DNA from 3 places in the Streptomyces sp. NPDC096105 genome. Region 1 is predicted to be linked to each of the others. Evidence: riboswitches for the same ligand, from Rfam matches in the RefSeq annotation. Region 1 holds a riboswitch; each other region holds the start of a gene.
The links. Region 1 has a riboswitch for cyclic di-AMP ahead of ACIQ8B_RS20800 (transglycosylase SLT domain-containing protein). Riboswitches for the same ligand answer to the same signal wherever they lie in the genome.
Positions count from the first base shown of each region.

Region 1 (9,480 bases):
GGCCGCCGCCGAGCTGCCCGAGGAGCTGCAGCCGGCGTTCGAGGCGCTGCGCGCCTGGCGCGCCGAGCAGGCCAAGGAGCAGGGCGTCCCGGCGTACGTGATCTTCCATGACGCCACGCTGCGGGAGATCGTCACGGTGTGGCCCGCCTCGGTGGAGGAGCTGGGCGGCATCAGCGGCGTCGGCGAGAAGAAGCGGGCGACGTACGGCGAGGGGGTCGTGGCGGTGCTGGCCGGACTGGCGGCGCCGGGCGAGGTCGCTCTCGGCCCGGCCGCTCCCGACCCGGCCGGTGAGGCCCCGGCGCCCGAGGAGGACTGGCCCGACGAGGAGCCCGACTGGACCTGAGCGCCCCCGGCCGGTCCGCTACGGCAGCGCCGTCAGTCCCGGCGCGAAGGTGATGAGGAGCGGGAGGAAGGGCACCAGCGACGCCGCGGCCGTGGTCAGGGCGCGGTGACGGCGGCCCAGACGCGGCGGCGGCTCGAGGAGCCGGTCGACGCGCTCGCCGAGCAGCCGGTGGCTGGAGGAGCAGGACAGCACGCCCCGGTGCTGGTTGAGCTCGATCAGCGCCAGCGCGGTGGTCAGATGGCCGCAGCGGCGGGAGGCCGTGTCGTCGGCGGACAGCTCGACCAGACGGTGCGTCTGCTCGCAGAAGTGGGCGAACAGCGGGACGCGCGGGAAGCCGGCCGCCAGCGCAGCCGACAGATGCAGCAGCCAGTCGTGGCGGGCCCGGGCGTGGCCGCGTTCGTGGGTGAGGACCGCGTCGAGCTGATGGCCGGTCAGGCGCTGCAGCGCGCCGGTCGTGACGATCAGCTGGGGCGGGCTGCCCGGCATCCACCAGGCGTCGGGGTACTCCTCCTCCAGCACCAGCAGCGGCCCCCGTCCCTCGGGCAGCCCCGCCGGCAGGTCGGGCGCGCGGTCCCGCAGGTGTGCGCGGGCGCGGGCGCGACGCCGGCGGGCCTCGACCAGTTCCCGCCCCAGCATCGCGGCGGTCCAGGCCGCGCCGCAGGCCAGCAGCACGGTGAGGACGGTCGTCCACGGCGAGGCGGACGACAGGTCGTACGCGGCGGTCACGGCGGGCGGCGCCGGGGCGAACAACTGCGCGCGGACGGTGCCGAAGACGGCGGCGGCGCCCAGCGCCAGGGCGGTCAGGCAGCACAGCAGGACGGTGGCCACCAGGCACTGCCACACCCACAGGCCGACGACCGGTTCCCGTTCCGGCCACTTCGCCCGGGTCAGCGCGCGGGGGACGGGTACGGCGGCGGTCACGGCGACCACGCTCAGCAGGAGCAGGCAGTACGTCATGCCACGGGCTCCGGATCCTGTCGGAAGGGGCGGCTCGGGGGCGTGCGGTGGTGCGGGGCGCGCGGCGTGAGAGGACGACGCACCGCCCGACGCCAAGTATGACGGCGAGGGACGGTGCGAGTCAGCGTGCTCGGTCGGTTCGGTAGGGCCGGAGGGGTCAGGACGCGGGGACCACCCGTCCCGTCACCTCGCCGAGGCCCACCCGCACCCCGTCCGGGCCCGGCGCCCAGGCGGACAGTGTCACCACGTCGCCGTCCTCCAGGAACGTCCGCTCGCCGTCGGGGAGTTCGAGCGGGTCGCGGCCGTTCCAGGTCAGTTCCAGCAGGGAGCCGCGTTCGCGCTCGGCGGGGCCGCTGACCGTGCCGGAGCCGTAGAGGTCGCCGGTGCGCAGGGAGGCGCCGTTCACCGTCATGTGGGCGAGCTGCTGGGCGGCCGTCCAGTACATGGTGGAGAAGGGGCACTCGGAGACGGCCTGGCCGTTGAGGCTGACGGTGATGCGCAGGTCGTAACCGCCGGGCTCCTCACCGGAGTCGTCGAGGTACGGCAGCAGCGGGTGAGTGCGCTCGGGCGGGGCGGTGCGGGCCTCCTCCAGGGCGTCCAGCGGGGTGATCCACGCCGACACGGAGGTGGCGAAGGACTTGCCGAGGAACGGACCGAGGGGCACGTACTCCCAGGCCTGGATGTCGCGGGCGGACCAGTCGTTGAGCAGGCACAGGCCGAACACGTGGTCGCGGTAGGCGTTCAGCGGCACGGGCCGGCCCCGCTCGGACGGGACGCCGACGACGAAGCCGACCTCGGCCTCGATGTCCAGCCGCACGGACGGGCCGAACACCGGGGCGGCGTCGGCGGGCGCCTTGCGCTGCCCGGAGGGGCGTACGACGTCGGTGCCGGACACCACGACGGTGCCGGAGCGGCCGTGGTAACCGATCGGCAGGTGCTTCCAGTTGGGGGTCAGGGAGTCGGCCGCGTCGGGGCGGAAGATCTGCCCGACGTTCCGGGCGTGGTTCTCCGAGGCGTAGAAGTCGACGTAGTCCGCGACCTCGAAGGGCAGGTGCAGGGTGACCTCGGACAGCGGGTGGAAGAACCGCTCGACGGTCTCCCGGTGCGCCGGGACCGTCACCCACGCGGTGAGCGCGCGCCGCACGTCCGACCAGGCCGTACGGCCCGCCGCCAGCAGGGGGTTGAGGGTGGGGCGGGCGAGCAGGGAGGCGTAGGGGGAGCCCAGGGCGTGTGCCGCCGCGCCGGCGTCGAGGACGTGGTCGCCCAGCCGGACGCCCACGGTGCGCTCCGGCGAACCGGGGAGCGAGAAGACGCCGTACGGCAGGTTGTGCGGGCCGAAGGGATCGCCCTCGGGGACATCGAAGGGGGGCATCGGGTGCTGCCTCGCTTTCGTGTGCGCGGGTGCGCCACGTGTCCGTGGCCGTGCCACACGTTACGGGGTCGCGCCCCGGTGAGCTCTTGTACACGGACGACTTCCCGGGCCCGGGTCCGCCGGAGCGCACCCTGTTCCGGTCAAAACGGGAAAGAGGTCCCAACCGGTCGCGATCCGGCGGTGTAAGAAGGCAAAACGCACCCAATGCGAGGGCATACGGGCGCGGCGAATCGGACGGTCCTCCTGTCCGTATTCTCTGATCATGGCCGCACCCACCGATTGTTTTCTCATCGCCACCGACCTGGACGGGACGCTGCTGCGCGGTGACGACACCCTCTCCGACCGCTCCCTCGCCGCCCTCGCGCGGGCGGAGCGGGCCGGCGCCCGGCACCTCGTGGTGACGGGGCGCCCGGCCCCCAGAGTGCGGTCGCTGCTCGACGACCTCGGCTGCACGGGGCTCGCGGTGTGCGGACAGGGCGCGCAGGTCTACGACGCCGCCACGCACCGGATGCTGTGGTCGGTCCGGCTGGACCGGGAGCTGGCGGAGACCGCGCTCGGCAAGATCGAGGCCGAGGTGGGGGAGGTGTACGCCGCGGTCGACCAGGACGGGGCCGACGGGCTGACGCTGATCGAGCCGGGCTACCGGATGCCGCACCCGACGCTCCCGTCGGTGCGGGTGGAGCGGCGCGACGACCTGTGGGCGCGGCCGATCAGCAAGGTGCTGCTGCGCCACCCGGAGCTGTCGGACGACGCGCTGGCGGCGGCGGCCCGGTCCGTGGTCGGTTCGCTGGCCACGGTCACGATGTCGGGGCCGGGCACGGTGGAGCTCCAGCCGTGCGGGGTCACCAAGGCGACCGGGCTGGCGCTGGCCGCCGAGCACCTGGGGCTGCGCCCCGAGGACACGGTCGCCTTCGGGGACATGCCGAACGACGTCCCCATGTTCCGGTGGGCGGGCCACGGCGTCGCCATGGCCAACGCGCACCCCGAGCTGAAGGCGGTGGCCGACGAGGTCACCCTGTCGAACGAGGACGACGGCGTGGCCGTCGTCCTCGAGCGGCTGTTCGGGCGGACGGCCGGAGTGGCCCGTCAGAGGTCGGCTCAGTACGCGCCGAAGACGTTGTCGATCGAGCCGTAGCGGTCGGCGGCGTAGTTGCAGGCCGCGGCGATGTTGGCGACCGGGTCGAACGGGTCGAAGGCGGTGCCGGGCACGTGGTACGCCTGGAAGGTCGGGTCGATGACCTGGAGCAGGCCCTTCGACGGGGTGCCCTTCGCGGCGTTGGAGTCCCACAGGTTGATGGCGGCCGGGTTGCCGGACGACTCCCGCATGATGTTGCGGTGGATGGAGTCGTAGGAGCCGGGGATGCCGTTCTGCGCCATGACGTCCATCGCCTCGCGGATCCAGCCGTCGAGGTTGTCCGGGTACGCGGTCGTGGAGGTGGCGGCCTGGGCCGTGGGGGCGGCCGCGGCGCTGGTGGCGCCGAACAGCGGCATCGCGACCACGGCGACGCCGGTGCCGGCGACGGCGAGGGAGCGGACGAGGCGGCGGTACGAAGCGGAAGCGGGCATGTCTGGGTTCCTCTCCTACGCCTGCGAGGTGAGCTGTCGGGTTCGGGCGGGAGAGTGCCCGGCCGTGCCCCTGCGGGCATGGCTTCACCCCGAGCCGTCCCGGCGCGGTGTCCGGTACGGCGGCTTACCTGGGTCCCCCGCTCCTGCCGTGCGTGAGTTCGTCGTCGGGTGTGATGCGGGTGGCGGCAGGACTAGGCGTCCACCCGGCAGGCCCGGAACGTATGCGAGAGCACATGCCGGAAACAAGTGCGACGATCACACAAAGCCCCGTTTGATCTTGAGATGGGCGATTTCGGGTGCTTGATCCTTTGTGGCCGGTCAGAGTCAAGTCCGTTGCGTGGAGCGGGATGACGGGCGTGTGCGAGGGTGACCGGGCGGCCGGCGTGCGCGTGACTCACTTCACGGGGCGGCGACCGTGAGCACATGTGCGGCCAAGGGGAATTAACGGAGCGATCGCGGTAAATCGGACTCTCGGGTGGGGCAGGATGGTTCACGGGCCACCGCGTCCGGGAAGTCGAGGTATGTCCGTTGTCATCGCCCGATCAAAAACACTCCGCTTCTGCTCCCGTATCGCCTTGCTTGTGACCCCGGGCCCTGGCGGTGATCGAAACATGACCGGATACGCTGACTCGAGTGGTGACAGCGACCTATCGACAAACCGTGTAACCGCCAGCAGACACCAGCAGACAGGAGACCCCTCGTGACCGTCGTCGGGCCGTTCGGGCTGAGCGTGCGGGACCAGGCTCTGGAAGCCGATGTCCAGGCCGGATTGACGGCTGTCGAGGAAGGGCTGCTCGAAGCCACCAAGAGCGAGGTGCCCTTCATCACGGAGGCCGCCCAGCACCTGGTGCGGGCCGGCGGCAAGCGGTTCCGTCCGCTGCTCGTGATGCTCTCCGCCCGGTTCGGCGACCCCTACGCGCCCGGCATCGTGCCGTCGGCCGTCGTGGTGGAGCTCACCCACCTGGCCACGCTGTACCACGACGACGTGATGGACGAGGCCGAGGTGCGGCGCGGGGTCGCGAGCGCGAACGCCCGCTGGGGCAACTCGGTCGCCGTGCTCACCGGCGACTTCCTCTTCGCCCGCGCCTCCCACATCCTGGCCGACCTCGGCCCGGAGGCGGTGCGGGTCCAGGCCGAGGCGTTCGAGCGGCTGGTCACCGGCCAGATCCTGGAGACCGCGGGCCCGCAGGACGGCCGCGACCCGGTCGACCACTACCTGGACGTGCTCGGCGGCAAGACCGGCTCCCTGGTCGCCGTCTCCTGCCGGTTCGGCGGGATGATGTCCGGCGCCGACGAGACGGTGGTGGACATCCTCACCCAGTACGGCGAGCGGCTCGGCGTCGCCTTCCAGCTCGCCGACGACGTCCTGGACATCGCCTCCGACTCCCACGAGTCCGGCAAGACCCCCGGCACCGACCTGCGCGAGGGCATCGCCACCCTGCCCGTGCTGCGGCTGCGCGAGCGGGCGGCCCGGCTGGGCCTCGCCGAGGACGTCGCCCTGTGCGAGCTGCTCGACTCCGACCTCACCGACGACGCCCGGCACGCCGAGGCGCTGCGGCTGCTGCGCGCCCATCCCGCGCTGGGCCAGGCCCGCCGGGACACCGTGCGCTACGCCGAGGAGGCGCGCGCCGCGCTCGCCCCGCTGCCCGACGGCCCCGCCAAGACGGCGCTCGTCGAGATGTGCGACGCCGTGGTGCACCGGGCCGGCTGACCCGCCCGGCCGTCCCCCGTACGCCTCCCGGACCCGGACGACCCCTACGGGGCGGGTGAGGCGGCGCCGTGCCGTGTCATACCGCAGCAGTACGCGCAGTTGAGCCCGCGGTCTGACGTATCCGCCCCGCGAATGCGGTCAGATGGACCACGACGGACAACACCACTTCTCACCGGTTCGGGTGAGAATGGCGGCTCGGGCCGAACTGGTGCGAGGACACGGGACGGAAGCCGCCGCCGACGACGGAGGGCACACATGGCACCGCACGCATCCGACGACACGACGACTGCCGGGGAGGTCGAGGAGCCGCGCGCCGGCCGCCGCAGGGCAGCGCGGTACGTCGTCCCCGTCACGGTGATGGGCGTGGCGGCCGCGACGATCGGACTCGTCCCGGCGCTCGCCGACTCCGGCGACCCCGACCTGCCGGACATCACCGCCGCACAGCTCATCGAGAAGATCGCGCAGTCGGACGTGGAGCGGCTGTCCGGCACCGTGAGGATCACCACCGACCTCGGGCTGCCGAACCTCGGCGGCCTGGAGAGCAGCCTCGCGTCCGGGGCGCTGGGCGGGGACGGCGAGGGTGGTTCGTCCGCCGACCCGTCCGGCCGGCTCACCGAGCTGGCGTCCGGCACGCACACCCTGCGCGTCGCCGCCGACGGGCCGGACCGCCAGAAGCTGTCACTGCTGGAGAACGCGGCCGAGTACAGCCTCATCCACAACGGCAAGGACGTCTGGGGCTACGACAGCGCGTCCAACGAGGTCTACCACGCCACCGTCGACGGGCCGGACGCGTCCGAGCGGCGCGAACAGCGGCCCCCGGCCACCCCGCAGGACTTCGCGGAGGAGGCGCTGAAGGCGGTCGACGACACCACGTCCGTGAAGGTCGACGGCACCGCCCAGGTGGCCGGCCGGGCCGCCTACCGACTGGTGGTCGAGCCCAAGCAGTCCGGCTCCACCGTCGGCGCCGTCAGCATCGCCGTGGACCACGAGACGGGCCTGCCGCTGAAGTTCACGCTCACCCCGTCGAGCGGCGGCTCGGCCGTCGTGGACGTCGGCTTCACCGAGGTGAGCTTCGACCGCCCGGACGCCTCCACGTTCGAGTTCACCCCGCCGAAGGGCGCCAAGGTGACCGAGGACACCGAACAGGACCGGGAGCGCGGCGACTTCGGGAAGCCGGAGCGGGGCCCGAAGTCCGAGGAGGACCTGGCCAAGGGCTTCGACGGGCTGAAGATGCTCGGCGAGGGCTGGAACACGATCGCCACCTTCGACACCGGCTCCGGCGGCGGCCTGCCCACCGGTGAGGCGGGCGGCGACCTCGACGGCTTCCTCGGCTCGCTCGGCGAGCAGGTCGAGGGCGACTTCGGCACCGGCACGGTGTTCGGCACCCGTCTGGTCAACGCCCTGCTCACCGAGGACGGCACGGTCTACGTGGGTACGGTCACCAAGGACGCGCTGGTGAAGGCGGCCGACGCGGGCGAGTAGCAGGCCCCGCGCCCGCCGCCGTACCGAGGGAAACGGGGGAGCCGATGGACGCCACGTCCACCACGGAGCAGACGCGCGACGGGCGGTCCGCGGGCGACGGCGTCGTCGTCACCCGCGGACTGACCAAGCGGTACCGCGGCGGACAGCTCGCCGTGGACGACCTGCACCTGACCGTCCCGGCGGGCAGCGTCTTCGGCTTCCTCGGCCCCAACGGCTCCGGCAAGACCACCACCATCCGCATGCTGATGGGCCTGATCGAGCCGACCTCCGGGACGGCGCACGTGCTGGGGCGCCCCATGCCCCGCTCCGCGCGCGCCGTCCTCCCGCACGTCGGGGCCCTCATCGAGGGCCCCGCCCTCTACGGCTTCCTCTCCGGCCGCGACAACCTCCTCCGCCACGACGCCGCCGACCCCACCGCCGATCCGCGCACCCGCAAGGCGCGGGTCGCCGCCGCCCTGGACCGGGTGGGCCTCACGGCCGCGGCCGGGCGGAAGGCACGCGCGTACTCCCTCGGCATGAAGCAGCGCCTCGGACTCGCCGCCGCCCTGCTGCGGCCCCGCCGGCTGCTGGTGCTGGACGAGCCGACCAACGGCCTCGACCCGCAGGGCATGCGGGAGATCCGCTCCCTCGTCCGCGAACTGGCCACCGACGGCACGACCGTCTTCCTCTCCTCCCACCTGCTCGACGAGATCGAGCAGGTCTGCACGCACGCCGCCGTGATGGCGCGGGGCCGGCTGATCACGCAGGGGCCGGTCGCCGAGCTGGCCGCGGGCGCCCGGGGCCGCCTGGTGGTCACCACGCCCGACCCGGCGGACGCGGCGCGGCTGCTGAAGGAACAGGGGCTCGCCGACGTCGTGGCGGACGGCGACCGGGTGAGCGCCGATCCGCCCGCGCGGGACCTCGCCGAGGTCAACGCGGCCCTGGTCACGGCGGGGGTGCGGGTGCGCGGCCTCGGGGTGGAACGGGCCTCGCTGGAGGACGCGTTCGTGGCGCTGACCGGGGAGGGGTTCGATGTCGCGGGCTGAGACGGTGAGCGGGACGGGCGCGGGAGCGGAGGCGTTCGTGCGAACGCGTTGGCGGTGGACCCTCGGGCTGTTCCGCGACGAACTGCGCACCACCTTCCGCCGCTGGCGCACCCTCGCCCTGCTGGGCGTGCTGGCCGCCGTGCCGGTGCTGGTCGGGATCGCCGTGCGGATCGAGACCGGCGACGGACCGTCCGCCGGGAGCGGCGGCGGGGGACCCGCGTTCGTCTCGCAGATCACCAACAACGGCCTGTTCCTCGTCTTCACCGCGCTCGCCGCGACCCTGCCGTTCTTCCTGCCCATGGCGGTCGGCGTGATCGCGGGCGACGCCGTGGCGGGCGAGGCGGGCGCCGGCACCCTGCGCTACCTCCTGGTCGCCCCCGCAGGCCGCACCCGGCTGCTGCTCACCAAGTACGCGACGGTCGTGGTGTTCTGCCTGGCCGCCACCCTGGTGGTGGCCGGGTCGGCGCTGGCCGTGGGCGCGCTGCTGTTCCCGCTGGGCGACGTCACCACCATCTCGGGCACCCGCATCGGCTTCGGCGAGGGACTGGCCCGGGCCCTGCTGATCGCCCTGGTCGTCGCCGCGTCCCTGCTCGGGGTGGCGGCGCTCGGCCTGTTCGTCTCCACGCTGACCGACAGCGGCATCGCGGCGATGGCCACCACGGTCGGGCTGCTCATCACCGTCCAGATCCTCGACCAGATCCCCCAGCTGCACGCCCTGCACCCGTATCTGTTCTCCCACCACTGGCTGTCCTTCGCCGACCTGTTGCGCGAGCCCGTCCACTGGGACGGCCTCACCAAGAACCTGGGCCTCCAGGCCCTCTACGCCGCCGTCTTCGGCTCGGCGGCCTGGGCACGGTTCACGACGAAGGACGTCACGGCGTAGAGGCGGGCGGGGTGAGCGCGGCGGCGGCTCCGCGTCGTTCCGCCTCCCGGGCGGCCGCCAGCAGCAGGTCCTCCCGGTCGTGGGCCGCCACCAGGTGCAGCCCCGCCGGGCAGCCGTCGGCGCCGACACCGGCCGGGAGGC
Region 1 is NZ_JBIWGC010000013.1:55,816-65,295, reverse strand. Features, by position in the region: gene recQ (DNA helicase RecQ) at 1-343, shown strand, start outside; gene ACIQ8B_RS20815 (M56 family metallopeptidase) at 362-1,300, opposite strand; gene fahA (fumarylacetoacetase) at 1,458-2,672, opposite strand; gene ACIQ8B_RS20805 (HAD family hydrolase) at 2,935-3,807, shown strand; gene ACIQ8B_RS20800 (transglycosylase SLT domain-containing protein) at 3,771-4,238, opposite strand; cyclic di-AMP (ydaO/yuaA leader) riboswitch at 4,244-4,412, opposite strand; gene ACIQ8B_RS20795 (polyprenyl synthetase family protein) at 4,939-5,949, shown strand; gene ACIQ8B_RS20790 (outer membrane lipoprotein carrier protein LolA) at 6,205-7,431, shown strand; gene ACIQ8B_RS20785 (ABC transporter ATP-binding protein) at 7,476-8,456, shown strand; gene ACIQ8B_RS20780 (ABC transporter permease) at 8,443-9,339, shown strand; gene ACIQ8B_RS20775 (amidase family protein) at 9,329-9,480, opposite strand, start outside.

Region 2 (9,480 bases), on a different contig from region 1:
TCACGCCCGTCGACGTCGCCGGACGGATCAGTGCGAGCCTCGCCGTCGGGGACGAACTCGCGAAACAGCCACTGGACGCACAGGAGCACCAGGCATGACCACCGCGGAGTCCGCGTCGGAGTCGTCACAGGCCGGGACGTTCGACCTCGGCGCGCTGCTGGCCGAGCGCGGGGCCGAGCGCTACGAGCTGCACAGCCGGTACCTCAACCCGCAGCTCCCACGCATGCTGCACACCATCGGCTTCGACAAGGTCTACGAGCGCGCCGAGGGGGCCCACTTCTGGGACGCCGACGGCAACGACCACCTGGACATGCTCGCCGGGTTCGGGGTGATGGGCCTCGGCCGCCATCACCCCGTGGTCCGCAAGGCGCTGCACGACGTGCTGGACCTCTCCCTCGCCGACCTCACCCGCTTCGACTGCCAGCCGCTGCCGGGCCTGCTCGCGGAGAAGCTCCTCGCCCACAGTCCGCATCTGGACCGGGTGTTCTTCGGCAACAGCGGCACGGAGGCCGTGGAGGCAGCCCTGAAGTTCGCCCGCTACGCCACCGGCCGGCCCAGGGTGCTGTACTGCGAGCACGCCTTCCACGGCCTGACCGCCGGCGCCCTGTCGGTCAACGGCGAGGCCGGCTTCCGGGACGGGTTCGCCCCGCTGTTGCCCGACACGGCCGTGCCGCTCGGGGACCTCGGCGCGCTGGAGCGCCAGCTGCGCAAGGGCGACGTGGCCGCGCTGATCGTGGAGCCGATCCAGGGCAAGGGCGTGCACGAGGTCCCGCCCGGCTGGCTGCGGGCCGCGCAGGAGCTGCTGCACCGGCACAAGGCGCTGCTGATCGCCGACGAGGTGCAGACCGGACTCGGCCGCACCGGTGACTTCTACGCCTACCAGCACGAGGAGGGCGTCGAGCCGGACCTGGTGTGCGTGGCCAAGGCGCTGTCCGGCGGGTACGTGCCGGTGGGCGCGACACTCGGCAAGGACTGGATCTTCCAGAAGGTCTTCTCGTCGATGGACCGGGTGCTGGTGCACTCCGCCAGCTTCGGCTCCAACGCGCAGGCCATGGCGGCGGGCCTCGCGGTGCTGTCGGTCATGGAGGACGAGCAGATCGTCGCGCACGTGCGCAGGACCGGGGACCTGCTGCGGACCCGGCTGGCCGCGCTGACCGACCGCTACGAGCTGCTCGCCGACGTCCGCGGACGGGGTCTGATGATCGGCATCGAGTTCGGGCGGCCCCGCTCGCTGAAGCTGCGCTCGCGCTGGACCATGCTGCAGGCGGCCCGCAAGGGGCTCTTCGCGCAGATGGTGGTGGTCCCGCTGCTCCAGCGGCACCGTATCCTCACTCAGGTCTCCGGCGATCATCTGGAGGTGATCAAGCTGATCCCTCCGCTGATCATCGACGAGGGGGACGTGAACCGGTTCGTGGACGCCTTCACCGCGGTGATGGACGACGCCCACGAGGGCGGACTCATCTGGGACTTCGGCAAGACCCTGGTGAAGCAGGCGGTCGCCAACCGGTGAGGACCCGGCGTGGTTTGCCTCAGAGGCAAGGAAATTGCCTCAGGGGTAAGTCCTGGTGCTCAATGGGGGCATGAGCTCCTCCGAGACCGAACCGCGGGCGGAGGCCGCCGAAGCGCTGCCCGCGGTCGCTCCGCAGCTGCGCGCCCTGCGCCGTCGGGCCTCCCTGACGCTGGAGGCCGCCGCCCGGCAGGCGGGCCTGTCGCCCGCCCACCTCTCCCGGCTGGAGACCGGGCAGCGCCAGCCCTCGCTGCCGATGCTGCTCTCCCTGGCGCGGATCTACGGGACGACCGTCTCCGAGCTGCTCGGGGAGTCGGCCGCCGACCGGGACGCCGTGGTGCGCGCCGCCGACATGGATCCCACGGAGGCGGGCGGCTGGTCGTACTGGCAGGCCGGCGCCGCCGGACGCGGCATGCAGGCCCTGCGGGTCCATGTGCCGCACGGCTCCCAGGGCGACATCGTGCGGGTCCACCCCGGCGAGGAGTGGCTGTACGTCCTCAGGGGGCGGCTGCTGCTGTGCCTCGGGGACACCCTGCACCGGCTGTCCCCGGGCGACAGCGCCCACTTCGACTCGCTCACCCCGCACCGCATCGCCGCGCAGGACGCCGACGGTGTCGAGCTGCTGTTCGTCCACACCCTGCTGCAGAGTCCCACGGCCGCCCTGTGCCTGGGCCCGACCCCTGGAGAGACACCGTGACCGGCAAGGACATGGAGGAGAAGTTCCCCCGGGCCCTGTGGGTCCGTCTGTTCGTCTACGTCGTGGTGGGACACGTTTTCGCGGCCTTCATCTACTTCCTCTTCGAGATCGCGCCGAAGAAGTAGCAGCCGGCCGGGCGGCGGGAGCCGGCGTCAGTCGAGCAGGCGCTCGCGCAGCCGCTCCCGGCGGGCCGGCGTGAGACCGAGCCCCTGCTCCAGGTAGGCGTCCACGCCGCCCCAGGTCTCCTCGACGGTCTCGAAGGCCGCCGCCAGATACTCCTCACGCGCGTCGAACAGCGGGCTGAGCAGCTCCATGACCTCGGGGGAGTAGGCGTCGGGGGAGCTGCCGCTGCGGCGCACCTTGTAGCGGCGGTGCTTGGCGTTGGACTTCAGGTAGTCCTCGACGATCGCGTCGCGCTCCACGCCCACGGCGAGCAGGGTGACCGCCACGGACAGACCGGCGCGGTCCTTGCCGGCCGCGCAGTGCATCAGGGCGGGGACGCTGTCCTCGGCGAGCGCGCGCAGCACCTGGGAGTGCTCGGCGGTGCGCTCCTTGACGATCATGCGGTACGAGGTGATCATCCGGTCGGCGCCCTGGCCGTCGGCGAGGATCGCGCGGAGCTGGTCCAGGTCGCCGTCGCGCACCATCTTCCAGAACTCCGCGCCGTCGGCCGGGTCGCTCAGCGGCAGGTTGACGTTGCGCACGCCCGGCAGCTCGACGTCCGGCCCCTCCAGCTTCTGGTCGGCCGCGTTGCGGAAGTCGAACACGGTGTGCAGGCCGAGCGAGGCGAGGAAGGCGGCGTCCTCCGCGGTGGCGTGGGCGAGGTGACCGCTGCGGAACAGCACCCCGTGCCGCACCCGTCGGCCGTCCACCGTGGGCAGCCCGCCCACGTCGCGGAAGTTGCGCACCCCGGTCAGCTGGGGCTCGGTCGACGGGATCTCCTGCGTCACGGACGGCTCCTCCCACTCGGCGCCGTCGCCGCGGCTCGCCGACGGGCACCACTCGACGATACGACATACCTGCCTGGGGCAATGAGTTGTCCACAGGGTGGCTGAGCGGGCCCCGGACACCTGGCGGTGTGGCACTTTATGTCGCTTTTTGTCCGTTTGTGTGAGGCGTGTGACGGTTGGCGTCGCAAGGATCCGGATGTCGCCTCTGTGTCGTCCGTGGTGCCGAACTTTAGGTGATTACGGAGTTCTGCCCGATTGGAGCGGTTAGGGATAACTTGCCCCGATAGGGCGAGATTTGAGGACGGGGTGCGTGAGCATCGTCATACCGGTGACCGTGTGCTGTCGCCATGTCCACGTAATTCCCCTCCGTGACAAGGGAATTCGCCCGCGTGCCGCTTCCGGCATCAACGCACGGTGACGTCTTTTCCTCCTTTCGATCACGTAAAAAGCGGGTTCGCGGGAACCCGCGCTTGTTTCGCCGCGTCGGGGTCGCTTACGTTCCCAACCGATCCGGACGGACGCCTAATCCTGCCGCCGCCCGGAGCCCGCACACACTGACCCGACGTACGGCAGGAGCGGGGGACCCACAGGTACGACTGCCTGTTCCGGACCCCGGAAACAGGCTTGGGGTTAAGCCGCGCGGCAACGCGGCCGGACATCTCCAGTCCGCACCCGACAGCTCACCTCGTAGGCGCCGGAGAGGAATTCGTCATGCCCGCGAAGGGTAAGCACCGCCGTACCAAGGCTCAGCGTTTCACCCGCTCCATCGCCGTCGCCGGAACCGGTGGCGCCGCGCTCGCCCTGCCGCTCCTCGGCGCCACCGGCGCGCACGCCGCGACGCCGCAGTCGGCCCCCGAGAAGTCGGTCCAGTCGCTGTCCGTCACCGGCCAGCAGGCCAAGGCCGACAAGGGCGACGAGGCCCGCACGTACACCGTGAAGGCCGGCGACTACCTCGCCAGGATCGCCGAGGCGGAGCACGTCGACGGTGGCTGGAAGCAGCTCTACGCGGACAACCGCGAGGCCGTGGGTGACGACCCGTCGCTCATCCACCCGGGTCTGAAGCTCTCCCTCGGCGGCAAGGCCGTCGCCGAGAGCGCGCCCCGGCAGTCCACTTCGCCGCAGGCGTCGAAGCCCGCCGCTCCCAAGGCCGAGAAGCCCGCCGAGAAGCCCGCTCAGCAGCCCGCGCAGAAGTCGTCCGAGGAGTCCGCCTCCGACGGCGCCTCCACCCAGACCACCTCCGCCTACAGCTCGCCGGTGCCCGGCGGCGGCGTCGGCACCGCCTACAAGGTGGCCGGCAGCATGTGGTCCAGCGGCTACCACACCGGTGTCGACTTCAGCATCCCGACCGGCACCTCCCTGAAGGCCGTCGGAGCCGGCACCGTCGTCTCCGCCGGCTGGGGCGGCGCGTACGGCAACCAGGTCGTCATCAAGCTGAACGACGGTTACTACGCCCAGTACGCCCACCTGTCCTCGCTGTCCGTCTCGACGGGCCAGACGGTGAGCGCCGGCCAGCAGGTCGGTCTCTCCGGTGCGACCGGCAACGTGACCGGCCCGCACCTGCACTTCGAGATCCGCACCGGCCCGGACTACGGCTCGGACGTGGACCCGGTTTCGTACCTCCGCTCCAAGGGCGTCTCCATCTGACCCCTCGCGGCCCCCTTCCTGACACGCGCGCCGAAGGCCGGACCCCGATCCACGGGGCCGGCCTTCGGCGTGTCCGGGCCCGGCCCGTACCTGTTCCGGGCTCGGTCAAACCTCGGAGTGGCTTATCTCACCGTCCGTCAACCCCTCCCTACGGTCGCGTAGGTCACATCGGAAGGTGAATCATGTGCGGTTGTGGCAGACGATTCGAAGAGTGACAAGGCAACAGTGATCGGGTCGTACGTGGCGGTGGGGGACAGCTTCACCGAGGGCGTCGGCGACCCCGGCCCCGACGGGGCGTTCGTCGGCTGGGCCGACCGGCTCGCCGTCCTGCTCGCCGACCGCAGGCCCGAGGGCGACTTCCAATACGTCAATCTCGCGGTGCGCGGCAAGCTGCTGGACCAGATCGTGGCCGACCAGGTCCCCCGGGCCGTCGAACTCGCCCCCGACCTGGTCTCGTTCTGCGCGGGCGGCAACGACATCCTGCGCCCGGGCAGCGACCCGGACGAGGTCGCCGAGCGCTTCGAGAAGGCCGTCGCCCGGCTCGCCGCGGCGGCCGGCACGGTCCTGGTGACCACCGGGTTCGACACCCGTGGCGTTCCGCTGCTCAAGCATCTGCGCGGCAAGATCGCCACGTACAACGGGCATGTGCGGGCCGTCGCCGACCGGTACGGCTGCCCGGTGCTCGACCTGTGGTCGCTGCGCAGCGTGCAGGACCGCAGGGCCTGGGACGCCGACCGGCTGCACCTCTCGCCCGAGGGGCACACCCGCGTCGCGCTGCGCGCGGGCATGTCCCTCGGCCTGAAGGTGCCCGCCGACCCGGAACAGCCGTGGCCGCCGCTCCCGCCGCGCGGCACCCTGGAGATCCGCCGGGACGACGTCCACTGGGCCCGCGAGTACCTGGTGCCGTGGATCGGCCGCCGTCTGCGCGGCGAGTCCTCCGGCGACCACGTCACGGCGAAGGGGACGCTGTCCCCGGACGACATCCGCTCGTGGATCGCGGCGGTCGCATGACGACAGGGGCGGGTCCGGAGCCCTGCTCCGGACCCGCCCCTGCGGGCTCTTCCACCACCCGCACCCACTGTCGGAGCCGCCGCACATAATGGAATCTCCGATCGATTCCCTGTGGAGGTACCGTGGCCGCTTCTTCCGCCCCCGGACCGGGGCTGAGCGCCCTGCGGCCGCCGGCCTTCGGTGCGGAGCCGGCGGGTGAGCGCCTGGCGAGGATCCGCAGGTCCCCGCACTTCGCGAACGGCGCGTTCCAGAACCCGGGCGGTCCGGCCCGTGTGCGCCCCTCCGGGTCGAGCCGGGACATGGCCAGGCTGTACCTGGACAAGGACGCCCGTTCCCGTCGCGCCCCGCGGGGTGCGATCCCGGTGCATCCCACCACCCTCGCCGACCTGACCCGCCCGCCCGCGACCGGGCTGCGTCTGACGTGGACGGGGCACTCCGGTGTGCTCGCGGAGATCGACGGGCGGCGGGTGCTGTTCGACCCCGTGTGGGGGGAGCGCTGCTCGCCCTTCCCCTTCGCCGGACCGAAGCGGCTGCACCCCGTTCCGCTGCCGCTGGCCGCGCTCGGCCCGGTGGACGTCGTGGTGATCTCCCACGACCACTACGACCACCTGGACATGCCGACGATCAGGGAGCTGGCCGGCACGGACACCGTGTTCGCCGTGCCGCTCGGCGTGGGCGCGCACCTGGAGCGCTGGGGCGTCCCCGGGGAGCGGTTGCGCGAGCTGGACTGGCAGGAGTCGACGCGGGTCGGCGGGCTCACCCTGACCGCGACCCCGGCCCGGCACTTCTGCGGGCGGGGCCTGCGCAACACCCAGCACACCCTGTGGGCCTCCTGGGCGGTCGCCGGTGAGCGGCACCGTATTTACCACAGCGGCGACACCGGCTACTTCGACGGCTTCCGCGGCATCGGCGCGGCCCACGGCCCGTTCGACGCGACGATGATCCAGGTCGGCGCCTACTCCGAGTTCTGGCCGGACATCCACATGACGCCCGAGGAGGGTGTGCGCGCGCACCTCGACCTCCAGGGCGGGGAGCCGGGCGGCGTGCTGCTGCCGATCCACTGGGGGACGTTCAATCTGGCGCCGCACGCGTGGGCGGAACCGGGGGAGTGGATGAAGGACGCGGCCGAGGAGGCCGGCCAGGCGGTGGCGTTCCCCCGGCCGGGCGAGCCGTTCGAGCCGGCGGGGAGGCTGCCGGCCGGGGCGTGGTGGCGGGCGGTCTCCGGTCCGATCGCCCGTCCGTGGCGCCGTCCCCGGATCGCTGGGGGTGTGGCCGGGACGAGCGAGGGGCATCTCGACCACGCCGGTGAGCGGTGACGCTGGCCGGGGACGAGGCAGGGGAGACGGTCCGGTGGTTCCCCTTCGCCAGGACCGTGACCCTGGCGTCAGGGACGCCACGGAACCCGGAACGGCTCACTCAGGGGCCGACCGGGTCCGGTGCATGCGTTCTCGGCGTTCTCCCGGGCCGAGAGGTGACACCGTCTCAGATGGTCGGGGTGTCGTCGACAACCGGCTTGTGGATTTCGACGACCGGCTTCCACCCCGTGGAGAACTCGATGAAGTCCGCGCGGGTGGGGTAGGTGTCGATCGCCCGACGGTCACGCTTGGGGCTGTCGCTCCCCTTGCGTCCCCGGGGAATCTGCTCCTCGTAGATGTCGACCTTCACGTCGGGAACCTCCTTGAGGCCCTGGCGCCAGATCTGCACGACGTCGGCGCCGAACGCCTGCCGGACGGCAGCGTAAAGGGCCGTGAGGGACCCCTTGTCCCCGCCGGGGACGAAAAGCGCCAGGTCCAGCACGACACCGGCGGACTGGAGGACCTCGATGGTCACCGGGCCGTTCTCGTCGGCCAGGTAGATTCCGGCTTCATTCTCGTCGTCGGGGAGGCAGGTGACCTCTTCCTGGAATACGGTTCTCGCCGTGATCGAGCCGCCCTCGAAATTCTCGCCGGACTTGGTCAGGAAAGCAGGGACATAGCAGTCGGGGAGTTTGAGCGCTGCGGTGTCGGCGGAAACGAAGATCTTGTCCTTCATGCCGAGCTTCGTCACCTCTTCCAGCGAGAGGCGGCGAGCGGCGATCTTCTCCGTGTTCACGATTTCCCTTTCAGGTTGCACTGTCCCTCCGGGCAAGGACGCTATCACGAAACCCTGAGGTCAACTGCCCAGTGATCTTTGGGTACATGGCCTCTGACGGTCTGCGCGGGAGGATAATGGAGCGGGTGCCACTCGGTCGGGAACACGCATCCGCCGGGCAGTATCCCCCGTCATGGCGTGAGTGATCAACTGGCGATTGCATTCGGTGCGTTGGGTGGCACGGAGGAACTAAAAGAGGGTTTACGGTAGATATCGCCCACATCGCCTTCGGGGGCGGCGAGGTGGGCGACCCATTCGTCGCGCGTCTCGAAGAGCGCAGCGGAAACCAGCCGGGTGGCGATAACGCAACGGCGCGGTCCCCTGATCGCTGACCCGGCGGGCACGACACGGAAGACGGGCGGGCCGGAGATCTCTCTCCGGCCCGCCCGTCGCTCGCCTCACACGCGCTCAGGGAGTGGCGGTGACCGGCTTCGGGCCGGTCTGCGCCGCCGCTGCCTCCGCCGCGAGGCGGCGGCGCCGGGTGGCGGGTCCGAACACCGCCAGGACCACCGCCCCCAGTGTCCAGGTGCCCGCGATGACCATGAAGACCGCCTGGTAGCCGACGCCGTTGTAGACACCGGCGATCATCAGCGGCCCCACCGCGTTCGACAGCCGCCCCAGACCGTAGGCGATGCTCGTGCCCAGCGAGCGGCCCTCGGTGCTGTACAGCTCGGGGGCGTACGCGTACGCCAGGGCCGTGTAACCGCGCTCGAACAGGTTGACCAGGAAGCCGAAGACGACGATCAGCACCGGGGTGAAGGTCAGCCCGTAGAGCAGACCGGATCCGGCAATGACCAGGCCGAACACCACCAGGCACCACTTGCGTTCGAAACGGTCGGTGACCATCGCCGCGAGGAAGGAGCCGAGCGGCGCGCCCACGGTCGTCAGCGCGACGTAGAAGATCGAGTCCTCGACGCTGACGCCCTCGGCGGCCAGCAGGGTCGGAGCCCAGCTGGAGTAGCCGAAGAAGCCGATGGTCTGGGTGATCCACAGGACCGACAGCAGGATCGTCGGGTACAGGAACTTCTTGTCCTTCAGCATGGTCAGGCCCGGCTTGACCGCCGACCCCTCGGGCTTCGGCTGCTGCGGCTCGGGCAGCGGGCCGTGCTCGGCCGTCGCACCGGCTTCGATGCGGGCCAGCACCGCCTCCGCCTCCTCGTGCCGGCCGCGCGTCTCCAGCCACTGCGGGGACTCCTCGAGCCGCCGCACGAAGAACAGGAACAGCGCCCCCAGCGACCCCCACAGGTAGACCAGCCGCCAGGACCAGCCGGACATCGGCACCACCGCGGAGGCGATGAGGTTGGTGACGGGAGTGCCGCAGATGCCGATGACGATGGCGTACGCCTGGAACTTGCCGCGCTTGGCGCTGGGGAACAGCTCGCTGATGTAGACAACGGCGACGACGGTCATCGCGGACAGGCCCGCCGAGGTCAGCACGCGGAACACTCCGAGGGACCAGATGTCCCAGGCGAACACGCAGGCGAACGACCACACCGTGAACCACAGGGTGGTCAGGGTCAGGGTGCGTTTGCGCCCCAGCC
Region 2 is NZ_JBIWGC010000026.1:497-9,976, forward strand. Features, by position in the region: gene ACIQ8B_RS28955 (aspartate aminotransferase family protein) at 95-1,510, shown strand; gene ACIQ8B_RS28960 (helix-turn-helix domain-containing protein) at 1,581-2,204, shown strand; gene ACIQ8B_RS28965 (DUF6126 family protein) at 2,216-2,329, shown strand; gene ACIQ8B_RS28970 (tyrosine-protein phosphatase) at 2,357-3,154, opposite strand; cyclic di-AMP (ydaO/yuaA leader) riboswitch at 3,697-3,861, shown strand; gene ACIQ8B_RS28975 (peptidoglycan DD-metalloendopeptidase family protein) at 3,866-4,798, shown strand; gene ACIQ8B_RS28980 (SGNH/GDSL hydrolase family protein) at 5,024-5,809, shown strand; gene ACIQ8B_RS28985 (MBL fold metallo-hydrolase) at 5,932-7,125, shown strand; gene ACIQ8B_RS28990 (hypothetical protein) at 7,292-7,900, opposite strand; gene ACIQ8B_RS28995 (MFS transporter) at 8,348-9,480, opposite strand, start outside.
Region 2: another riboswitch for cyclic di-AMP. It lies ahead of ACIQ8B_RS28975 (peptidoglycan DD-metalloendopeptidase family protein); the one in region 1 lies ahead of ACIQ8B_RS20800 (transglycosylase SLT domain-containing protein).

Region 3 (9,480 bases), on a different contig from region 1:
AGAACTGCTCGCCGAGCACCTCGCGCCAGCACGCCAGCACGTCACCGGCGGCGCCGGGCACCGCGTACACGTGGCGCGCGCGGCCCTCGCCGCCGAGGAGGGCGACGCCCGCCTTCAGTTCCCAGTCCTCGTCGAAGTCGATGCGGTGCGTCTCGTCGAAGGGGATGTCGACCATGCCGTGGTCGGCGGTGACGTACAGGGCGCTGCGGGGCGGCAGTTGCTCGGCGAGGCGCTGCACCAGGCGGTCGACGTACATGAGCTGGCCGCGCCAGGTGTCGGAGTCGATGCCGAAGCGGTGGCCGGCGCCGTCGACCTCGGCGTAGTACGTGTAGACCAGCGAGCGGTCGCCGGCGGCCAGTTGCTCGGCGGCGGTGTCCATGCGGTCCTCGCCGGACAGCCGTCCCTGGAAGGTGCCGCCGCTGAGCGCGACCTTCGTCAGCGGGGTGTCGGCGAAGGTCGGGGAGGACACCTGGGCGGCGTGCACGCCCGCGCGGTGCGCCAGTTCGAAGACCGTCGGGTACGGCTGCCAGGCGCCCGGCGGGGTCCACGGCTGCCAGCGGAGCTGGTTCATCAGCTCGCCGGTGTCCGGGTCGCGCACGGTGTAGCCGGGCAGGCCGTGGGCGCCCGGGGGCAGACCGGTGCCGACAGAGGCGAGGGAGGTCGCGGTGGTCGCCGGGTACCCGGCGGTGATCGGACGCCCGGTGCCGCCGCGCGACGCGGCCAGCAGGGACGTCATGAACGGCGCTTCCTCCGGGTGGGCCTTGAGCTGCTCCCAGCCGAGGCCGTCGATCAGGAAGACGCAGTTGCGGTCGGCGGGGGTCAGTTCGCCGATGCCCGCGGTCATGCCGGGGACGCCGAGTCCGGCGGCGAGGGTGGGCAGCAGGTCGGCCAGCGAGCCGGTGCCGTAGGCCGGGACGGGTGCGGAGCCGACGGGGAGCGGCTCCGGGTGGAAGTCCGGGACGCCGGGCGCCGGGCGCCCCCGGTCGTGGGCCGCGGGCGGGGGGTGAGCCATCAGCGCAGGTCCGCCGTCGCCTCGGACAGGGCCTGGGCGAAGGCGAGCGCCTGGCGCACCGTCTCCGGGCCGTCGCCCGCCTCGCTGACGCGCAGGCTCAGGTCGTCGGCCGTCGAGCTGCCCGTGTAGCCGTGGTCGGCCTCGCAGTCGGGGTCGCCGCAGGCGGCCGGCTCCAGGTCGATGCGGGAGACGGCGCCCCAGCCGATGGTGAGCACGATCTCGCGCGGCAGGGTGCCCGGCGTGTACGACTCCGGGTTGGCGACCACGCGGCTGACCACGATCGACGAGATCCGGCCGAGCTTGACCGACTCGGTGGACGTGGTGGCGTACGGGGTCGGGGAGGTGCTGTCCGCGGCCTGCTCGTCGGTGTGGCTGACGATGAAGCGGTTGGCGGTGAGGACGAGCACGGTGACGTGCCGCCGCACCTCGTTCTGGTCGAACGTCGTCTCCTGGTGGACCAGGTACGACCGGACGGGCTCGCCGCCCACGGCGGCCTCCACCGCCTCGGCCACGAGAGCCGGGTAGTAACCGCTGCGCTCGATCGCCGCCCGCAGCCCCTGGGTCGTCGTACTGGTCTTGGCCATGTCGCCCATCCTACGGGTGACCACCGACTGCGAGGCACCGCTCGCCCCGGTCAGTACGCGGGGAGGGTCCGGGGCCCGTGGTCGTCGCGGGCGGGCGGCGGCGCGAGGCGCACGGAGGCGCTCAGGACGCTCACGCCGTGCGGGGCGACCACGACCGGCTCCAGGGTGACCGCGACCACCTCGGGATGGTCGTGGACCAGCCGCGACACCCGCAGCATCAGCTCCTCCAGCGCGGGGGTGTCGACGGGCGCCGACCCGCGCCAGCCGAACAGCAGCGGGGCGGTGCGGATCGACCGGACCAGCGAGGTGGCGTCCCGGTCGGTCACCGGGATCAGGCGGTGCGCCATGTCGCCCAGCAGCTGGGACGCGGCCCCGGCGAGCCCGAAGGACAGCACGGCGCCGGCCGCCGGGTCGATCACCGCGCGGACCACCGTGTCCACCCCGCGCGGGGCCATGCGCTGCACCACCGGGCGCAGCTCCCCCGGGCTGCCGAACAGCTCGGTCAGCTCGGCGTACGCCCGGCGCAACTGCTCCTCGTCGGCCAGGTCGAGGCGGACGCCGCCCAGGTCGGCGCGGTGCCTGAGGTGCGGGGCGGTCGCCTTGAGGGCGACCGGGTAGCCGAGGGCGCGGGCGGCCTCGGCGGCGGCGTCCGGAGCGGGCGCGGGCAGGGCGCGGTGCACGTGGATGCCGTAGGCGGCGAGCAGTTCACAGGTGGCCTCGGTGGTGAGGTTGAGGCCCTGCCCGCGGGCGAGCAGCCCCTCGATGAGGGCGGCGGCGCCCCGCTCGTCGATGTCCTCGTACGCGGGCACCTTGCCGGGGTCGGCGGCGTCGCGCCGCCACTGCCCGTACGCCACGGCCTGCGCGAGCGCCCGCACGGCACGCTCGGCGGCGGGGTAGGCGGGGATGAGGTGGGCGTCTTCGGGGGGTGGTACGGGGGTGGGCGCGCCCGGGTCGTCCGCCTCGGCGCCCTCTTCCGTCCCCGTCCCCGTCCGGGGCTCCGCGCGCTCCCCCGCGTGCGTGCCGCCGGCCGCCGGGTCCGGGCCGGAGGCGGCGGACGGCTGGGGCGCCGTGCTCGTCGCGGCCGACAGGGCCTCCGCGAGGCCGCCCAGCTCGACGTGGACCACGAGGACCGGCTTGGTCGGCTGCTCGGCGGCGGCCGAGCGCAGCGCCTCGGCCAGGGCCGCGTCGCCGACCGAGCCCTCGCCCACCGACGGGATGGCGGTCACGACGACGGCGTCGGAGGAGTCGTCGGCCAGCGCGCGGGAGAGCGCCGCGTGGAAGTCCGCCGCGGAGGCGGCCGTGGTGAGGTCCTGCGGCGGGTGCGGGCGCAGGCCCTCGGCGAGGCAGGCGTCGTAGGTGAGCAGGCCCAGGGACTCGGAGTTGCCGAGGATCGCCACCCGGGGGCCGGCCGGGAGGGGCTGGCGGGCGAGGAGCAGGCCGGCGTCGACCAGGTCGGTGATGGTGTCCACGCGGATCACCCCGGCCTGGCGCAGCAGGGCGGAGACGGTGGCGTGCGGCAGCCGGGTCGCGCGGACGGCGTGTCCGCGCGGTCCCGCCCCGTGGCGCGCGCCCTGCACCACGACCAGCGGTTTCGCCGCGGCGGTGCGGCGGGCGAGGCGGGTGAACTTGCGGGGGTTGCCGATCGACTCCAGGTACATCAGGGCGACGTCGGTGTCGGCGTCCTCGTACCAGTACTGCAGGACGTCGTTGCCGGAGACGTCCGCCCGGTTGCCGGAGGAGACGAACGTGGACAGGCCGGTGACGCCGGTGACGCCGCCGCCGCGCCGGTGCAGCCGGGACAGGAGCGCGACGCCGATGGCGCCGGACTGGGCGAACAGGCCGATGCGGCCCGCGCGGGGCATGTCGGGGGCGAGCGAGGCGTTCAGCCGCACCTCGGGCGAGGTGTTGATGACGCCGAAGGAGTTCGGTCCGATGATCCGCATGCCGTGGCTGCGGGCCTGCCGGACCAGGGCGCGCTGGCGCTCCCTGCCCTCGGGGCCGGACTCGGCGTAGCCGGCGGAGACCACGACGAGGCCCTGGACGTCGTGCTCGCCGCACTCGGCGACCACCTCGGGGACCCGCTCGGCGGGCACCGCGACGACCGCGAGGTCCACGGGCCCGTCGATGTCGCGCACCGAGCGGAAGGCGGGCACGCCGTCGAGTTCCTTCCGCCCCTCCGGCAGCGCCCCGTTCACGGCGTACAGGCGGCCGGTGAAGCCGCCGTCGCGGATGTTGCCGAGGATGCTGCGTCCGACGCCGCCGGGTGCGCGGCCGGTGCCGATGACGGCGACCGCGCCGGGGGCGAGCAGCCGCTGCACCGAACGTGCCTCCGCGCGCTGCTCGCGCGCGTGCTGCACGGCCAGGGAGCGGTCGGTGGGTTCGAGGCCGAACTCCAGGCGCACCACGCCGTCCTCGAAGCTGCGCTTCTGGGTGTACCCGGCGTCGGTGAACACCTTGATCATCTTGGTGTTGGCGGGCAGCACCTCGGCGGCGAACCGGCGGATGCCGCGCTCGCGGGCGACGGCGGCGATGTGCTCCAGCAGGGCGGAGGCGACGCCCCGGCCCTGGTGGGCGTCCTGCACCAGGAAGGCGACCTCGGCCTCGTCGGCCGCGCCGGTCGCGGGCCGCCCGCCGGCGCCGATGCGGTCGTAGCGCACGGTGCCGATGAACTCGTCGCCGATGGCCGCCGCGAGCCCGACCCGGTCCACGAAGTCGTGGTGGGTGAAGCGGTGGACGTCCTTGGCGGACAGCCGCGGGTAGGGCGCGAAGAAGCGGTAGTACTTCGACTCGTCGGAGACCTGCTCGTAGAAGCTGACCAGGCGCTCGGCGTCGTCGGCGGTGATGGGGCGGATGCGTGCGGTGCCGCCGTCGCGCAGCACCACGTCGGCCTCCCAGTGGGCGGGGTACTCGTGGCGGTCCGACGAGGTCTGCATGGGCCCCAGAGTACGGCTCGCGTCCGGTAGCGGCGCGAGGCAGTCTGTGGTGGACGGCTGCCGGGCCGAGGCCGCGGCCCGGCGGCCGCCGGAGCCGTCCCGGACGCCGCTCCGGGCTCGCGTCCACGGTATGGAAGAATGGTCTAGACAACCCTGAACAGCGAAGGGCAGCAACACATGGCTGAGCGCCGCGTCAACGTCGGCTGGGCCGAGGGTCTCCACGCCCGCCCCGCCTCCATCTTCGTCCGGGCCGCCACGGCCGCAGGCGTCCCGGTGACGATCGCCAAGGCCGGGGGCACCCCTGTCAACGCGGCCTCGATGCTGGCTGTCCTGGGCCTGGGCGCCCAGGGCGGTGAGGAGATCGTCCTCGCCTCCGACGCCGAGGGTGCGGACGCCGCCCTGGACCGTCTGGCGAAGCTGGTCGCCGAGGGCCTCGAGGAACTCCCCGAGACCGTCTGAATCCGTATTTCCGCACGCGACGGCCGTGCGACCCGGAAAGGCCCGTCCGGACCCCGGACGGGCCTTTCCTTTTCCTCTTTCCATTTCCGGGCAGCCGAAAAATCCCCCGCCCTTCGCACCCTCTTTTTGTACGGGGCCCGTGTTAAGGGCGCAGGCTCGGCATGTGTACGGGATGTTGCGCGTTCCTCACACGGTCCGTGCGGACGGACCGCTCGGCGCCGGAGCCGAACCGGAGCCGGTGGCCGGCGTTCGCCTGCTCGGCGTGCACCCCCGCGAGGGTCCGCGCCCGCTCGCCGTCGCCGCGGGCCACGGCGTCCACGATCGCGCCGTGCTCCGCCCAGTACGCCACCGGGTCGGCCGGCCCGTCGACCGCGTACATCCAGGCGATCTTGTGCCTGAGCTGGGTCAGCATCGACGTCAGCGCCGGGCTGCCGGAAGCCTGGGCGAGCGTCTCGTGGAACCAGCCGCCCAGTGAGCGCAGATCGTCGCTGCTGCCCTGACGTACGCGTTCCTGCCCCAGCCTGACCAGGCCCCGCAGCACCTTCAGATGCGCGTCGGTGCGCCGCTGGGCCGCCCGCAAGGCGCCGAGGGGCTCCAGGAGCCGGCGCATCTCCAGCAGGTCGGCGGCCTCCTGCTCGGTGGGCTCCGCCACGCACGCGCCCGCGTGCCGCCGGGTCACCACGAAGCCCTCGGCCTCCAGCGTGCGCAGGGCCTCGCGGACGGGGACGCGGGAGACCCCGTAGCGGCGGGCGAGCAGTTCCTCGGTGAGCCGGCTCCCGCGCCCGTGGACACCGGCGACGATGTCGTCCCGGATCGCCGTGCACACCGAGTGCGCGGGAATACGCATGACCGACCTCCGGATCAATTCCCGTGGAACGTCGACGATTGACGTCCGTTCGTGACTCTATTGCAATCGGCGGCGATTTCCGACGGCGGACCGGAATTCCTCCATGATTTTCGGACGGAGGGCGCCGGGACGGATGTGCCCCGGAACGGCGAAAGCCCCGGCTCGCGGGGAGCCGGGGCCCGAGGGCGTGACGGGCGCGCCTCAGATGTTCACGCCGTGCGACCGGAGGTAGGCGGCCGGGTCGAGGTCGGAGCCGTACTCGGCGGACGTGCGGGCCTCGAAGTGGAGGTGGGCGCCGGTGACGTTGCCCGTGGCGCCGGAGAGACCGATCTGCTGGCCGGCGGCGACCTCCTGCCCCACCGACACGGCGATCGACGACAGGTGCGCGTACTGGGTGTACGTGCCGTCGTGCATCTTGATGACGACCTGGTTGCCGTACGCGCCGCCCCAGCCGGCCTCGACGACGGTGCCGACGCCCACGGACTGGACGGGCGTGCCGCTCGCGGCGTGGAAGTCGATCCCGGTGTGGCTGCCGGACGACCAGATGGCGCCGCCGCTCCGGTAGGCGGTCGAGACGTACGAGCCGGGGATCGGGGAGACGAAGGTGTTGAGCCGCTTGCGCTCGGCCTCGCGGGCGGCGCGCTCCTTCGCGGCGCGGGCCTTCTCCGCCTCCTCGGCCGCCCGCTCGCGCGCCGCCTCCTCGGCGGCCTTGCGCGCGGCCGCCTCGGCCGCCACGCGGGCGGCCTCGTGCTGGGCGGCGGCCTGGGCGTCGATGCGGTCGGCGATCACGTCACCCAGGGTGACGACGGGGGTGAGGCCGGTCCGTGCCGCGGCCGGTTCGGCGGCGAGCGCGGGGGCCGCGAGGGAGCCGACGACGCCGGTGCCCGCGAGGGCCGCGACGCCCGCGGCGCGGGCGGAACCGCGCTGGACGCGGCTGGGACGACGGTGCTTCCCGGTGGCGCGGGTGAACGCCATGTACAGGCTGGTCCTTTCCTTCCCTCTCGCCTACCGGGTTAGCTGACGGGTTCGGAGCAGGAAGGTCTCCTACGGACCCCCTCGCGACACGCGCGGGCGTCCGATTCACCCCAGGGATCTCATGTGGGTCCCCGGCTCCCCTGGCTCGCGCCGTACGGGGACTCGGCGATGGCTGTCCGGTGCCGCGGGTGCGGCGCACTGCCCGACGAACAGCCCGCACGAAGCTAAGCGGGACGTCGCGCGATCCCCAAACGATTCCCGGGTTTTGTAGCGCATACCACAGGGCAGACAGGCAACCTCCGCCCCAATTCGGGCATAAGGGAGCCCCGGTGGCGTCGCCGTCACCGGGGCCTTTCACGCGCGCGTGTGCGGCGGCTGCCCTACTCGGCCGTCACGACGGTGACTTCGCCGATCCCGAGCGCCTCCACGGGCGCCTTGATCTGCGCCGCGTCACCGACGAGCACGGTGACGAGACGGTCCACCGGGAAGGCGTTCACGACGGCTGCCGTGGCCTCCACGGTGCCGGTCGCGGCCAACTGCCGGTACAGGTCGGCCTGGTAGTGGTCCGGCAGGTGCTGCTCGACCTGGTCGGCCAGCGTGCTCGCGACGGCCGCGGCGGTCTCGTACTTGAGCGGCGCCACGCCCACCAGGTTCTGCACGGCGACGTCGCGCTCCTCGTCGGTGAGGCCCTCGGCGGCCAGCGTGCGCAGCACGGTCCACAGGTCGTCCAGTGCCGGACCGGTGTTGGGGGTGTCGACGGAGCCGCTGATGGCCAGCATCGACGCGCCCGTGCCGTCCGGGGCGGACCGCAGCACCTGGCCGAACGCCCGGACGCCGTAGGTGTATCCCTTCTCCTCGCGCAGGACGCGGTCCAGGCGCGAGGTGAGGGTGCCGCCGAGGCAGTACGTGCCGAGCACCTGCGCGGGCCACACCCGGTCGTGCCGGTCCGGGCCGACACGGCCGATCAGCAGCTGCGTCTGGACGGCGCCGGCCCGGTCCACGATGACCACGCGGCCGGTGTCGTCCGCGACCACCGGCGGCACCGGCCGCGGCTGGGCCTGCGAGCCCGTCCAGGCGCCCAGGGTGTCGGCGAGCAGCGCGTCCAGGTCGACGCCGGTGAGGTCGCCGACCACCACGGCGGTCGCCGTGGCCGGGCGGACGTGCTTCTCGTAGAAGCCGCGCACGGCCGCGGAGTCGATGCGCGCGACGGTCTCCTCGGTGCCCTGGCGCGGGCGCGACATGCGCGAACTCGCCGGGAACAGCTCCTTGGAGAGCTCCTTCCCGGCGCGGCGGGACGGGCTCGCCAGCTCGTGCGGGATCTCGTCGAGGCGGTTGCGGACCAGCCGCTCGATCTCGCTGTCGGCGAAGGCGGGCGCGCGCAGGGCGTCGGCGACCAGACCGAGCCCCTTGGCCAGCCGCGAGGCCGGCACCTCGAGGCTGAGGCGGACGCCGGGGTGGTCGGCGTGCGCGTCCAGGGTGGCGCCGCAGCGCTCCAGCTCGGCGGCGAACTCCTCGGCGGTGTGCTTGTCGGTGCCCTCGGAGAAGGCGCGCGCCATGATCGTGGCGACGCCGTCGAGGTCCTCCGGCTCCGCGTCCAGGGGGGCGTCGAGGACCACCTCGACGGCGACGACCTGCTGGCCGGGGCGGTGGCAGCGCAGCACGGTCAGGCCGTTGTCGAGGCCACCGCGCTCGGGGGCCGGGAAGGCCCAGGGCTTGGCCTCGCCCGCCTGCGGCCGGGGGTGGAACTCCATCGTGGCGAGCTCGGTCACTTCGCCGTCTCCTCGTTGTCGTCGGCGCCGGCTGCGGCTGCGGCTTCCTCGGTCTCGTCGGTGGCGTCCTCGGCCGCCGGGGCGACGGGCTCGTAGACGAGCACCGCGCGGTTGTCGGGCCGCAGGCGGGCCTTGGCGACCTCCTGCACCTCCTCGGCGGTCACCTCCAGGACGCGGCTCACGGCGGTCAGGGCGAGCTGCGGGTCGCCGAACAGCACGGCGTAGCGGCAGAGTTCGTCGGCGCGGCCGGCCACCGTGCCGAGCCGGTCGAGCCACTCGCGCTCCAGCTGGGCCTGGGCGCGCTCCATCTCCTCGGCGGTGGGGCCCTCCTCGGCGAAGCGGACGAGCTCCTCGTCGATGGCGGCCTCGATGACGGGCACCTCGACGTCGCCGGACGTCTTGACGTCCAGCCAGCCCAGGGACGGCGCCCCGGCCAGCCGCAGCAGGCCGAACCCGGCGGTCACGGCCGTACGGTCGCGCCGCACCAGGCGGTTGTAGAGCCGCGAGGACTCGCCGCCGCCGAGGACGGTGAGCGCCAGGTCGGCCGCGTCGCACGCGCGCGTGCCGTCCTCCGGGAGCCGGTAGGCGGCCATCAGCGCCCGCGCGGGGACCTCCTCCTCGACGACCTCGCGCAGCTCCTCGCCGATGACGTCGGGCAGCGCGCCGTCGCGCGGGGCGGGCTTGCCGTCGTGCGACGGGATGGAGCCGAAGTACTTCTCGATCCAGGCGAGCGTCTGCTCCGGGTCGATGTCGCCGACCACGGAGAGCACGGCGTTGTTCGGCGCGTAGTACGTGCGGAAGAACTGGCGGGCGTCCTCCAGGGTCGCCGCGTCCAGGTCCGCCATCGACCCGATCGGGGTGTGGTGGTAGGGGTGGCCCTCCGGGTAGGAGAGGGCGGTGA
Region 3 is NZ_JBIWGC010000020.1:96,355-105,834, reverse strand. Features, by position in the region: gene ACIQ8B_RS26320 (alkaline phosphatase family protein) at 1-1,012, opposite strand, end outside; gene ACIQ8B_RS26315 (DUF5998 family protein) at 1,012-1,596, opposite strand; gene ACIQ8B_RS26310 (GNAT family N-acetyltransferase) at 1,647-4,529, opposite strand; gene ACIQ8B_RS26305 (HPr family phosphocarrier protein) at 4,707-4,988, shown strand; gene ACIQ8B_RS26300 (GntR family transcriptional regulator) at 5,131-5,835, opposite strand; gene ACIQ8B_RS26295 (M23 family metallopeptidase) at 6,037-6,810, opposite strand; cyclic di-AMP (ydaO/yuaA leader) riboswitch at 6,823-6,988, opposite strand; gene ACIQ8B_RS26290 (M16 family metallopeptidase) at 7,191-8,579, opposite strand; gene ACIQ8B_RS26285 (M16 family metallopeptidase) at 8,576-9,480, opposite strand, start outside.
Region 3: another riboswitch for cyclic di-AMP. It lies ahead of ACIQ8B_RS26295 (M23 family metallopeptidase); the one in region 1 lies ahead of ACIQ8B_RS20800 (transglycosylase SLT domain-containing protein).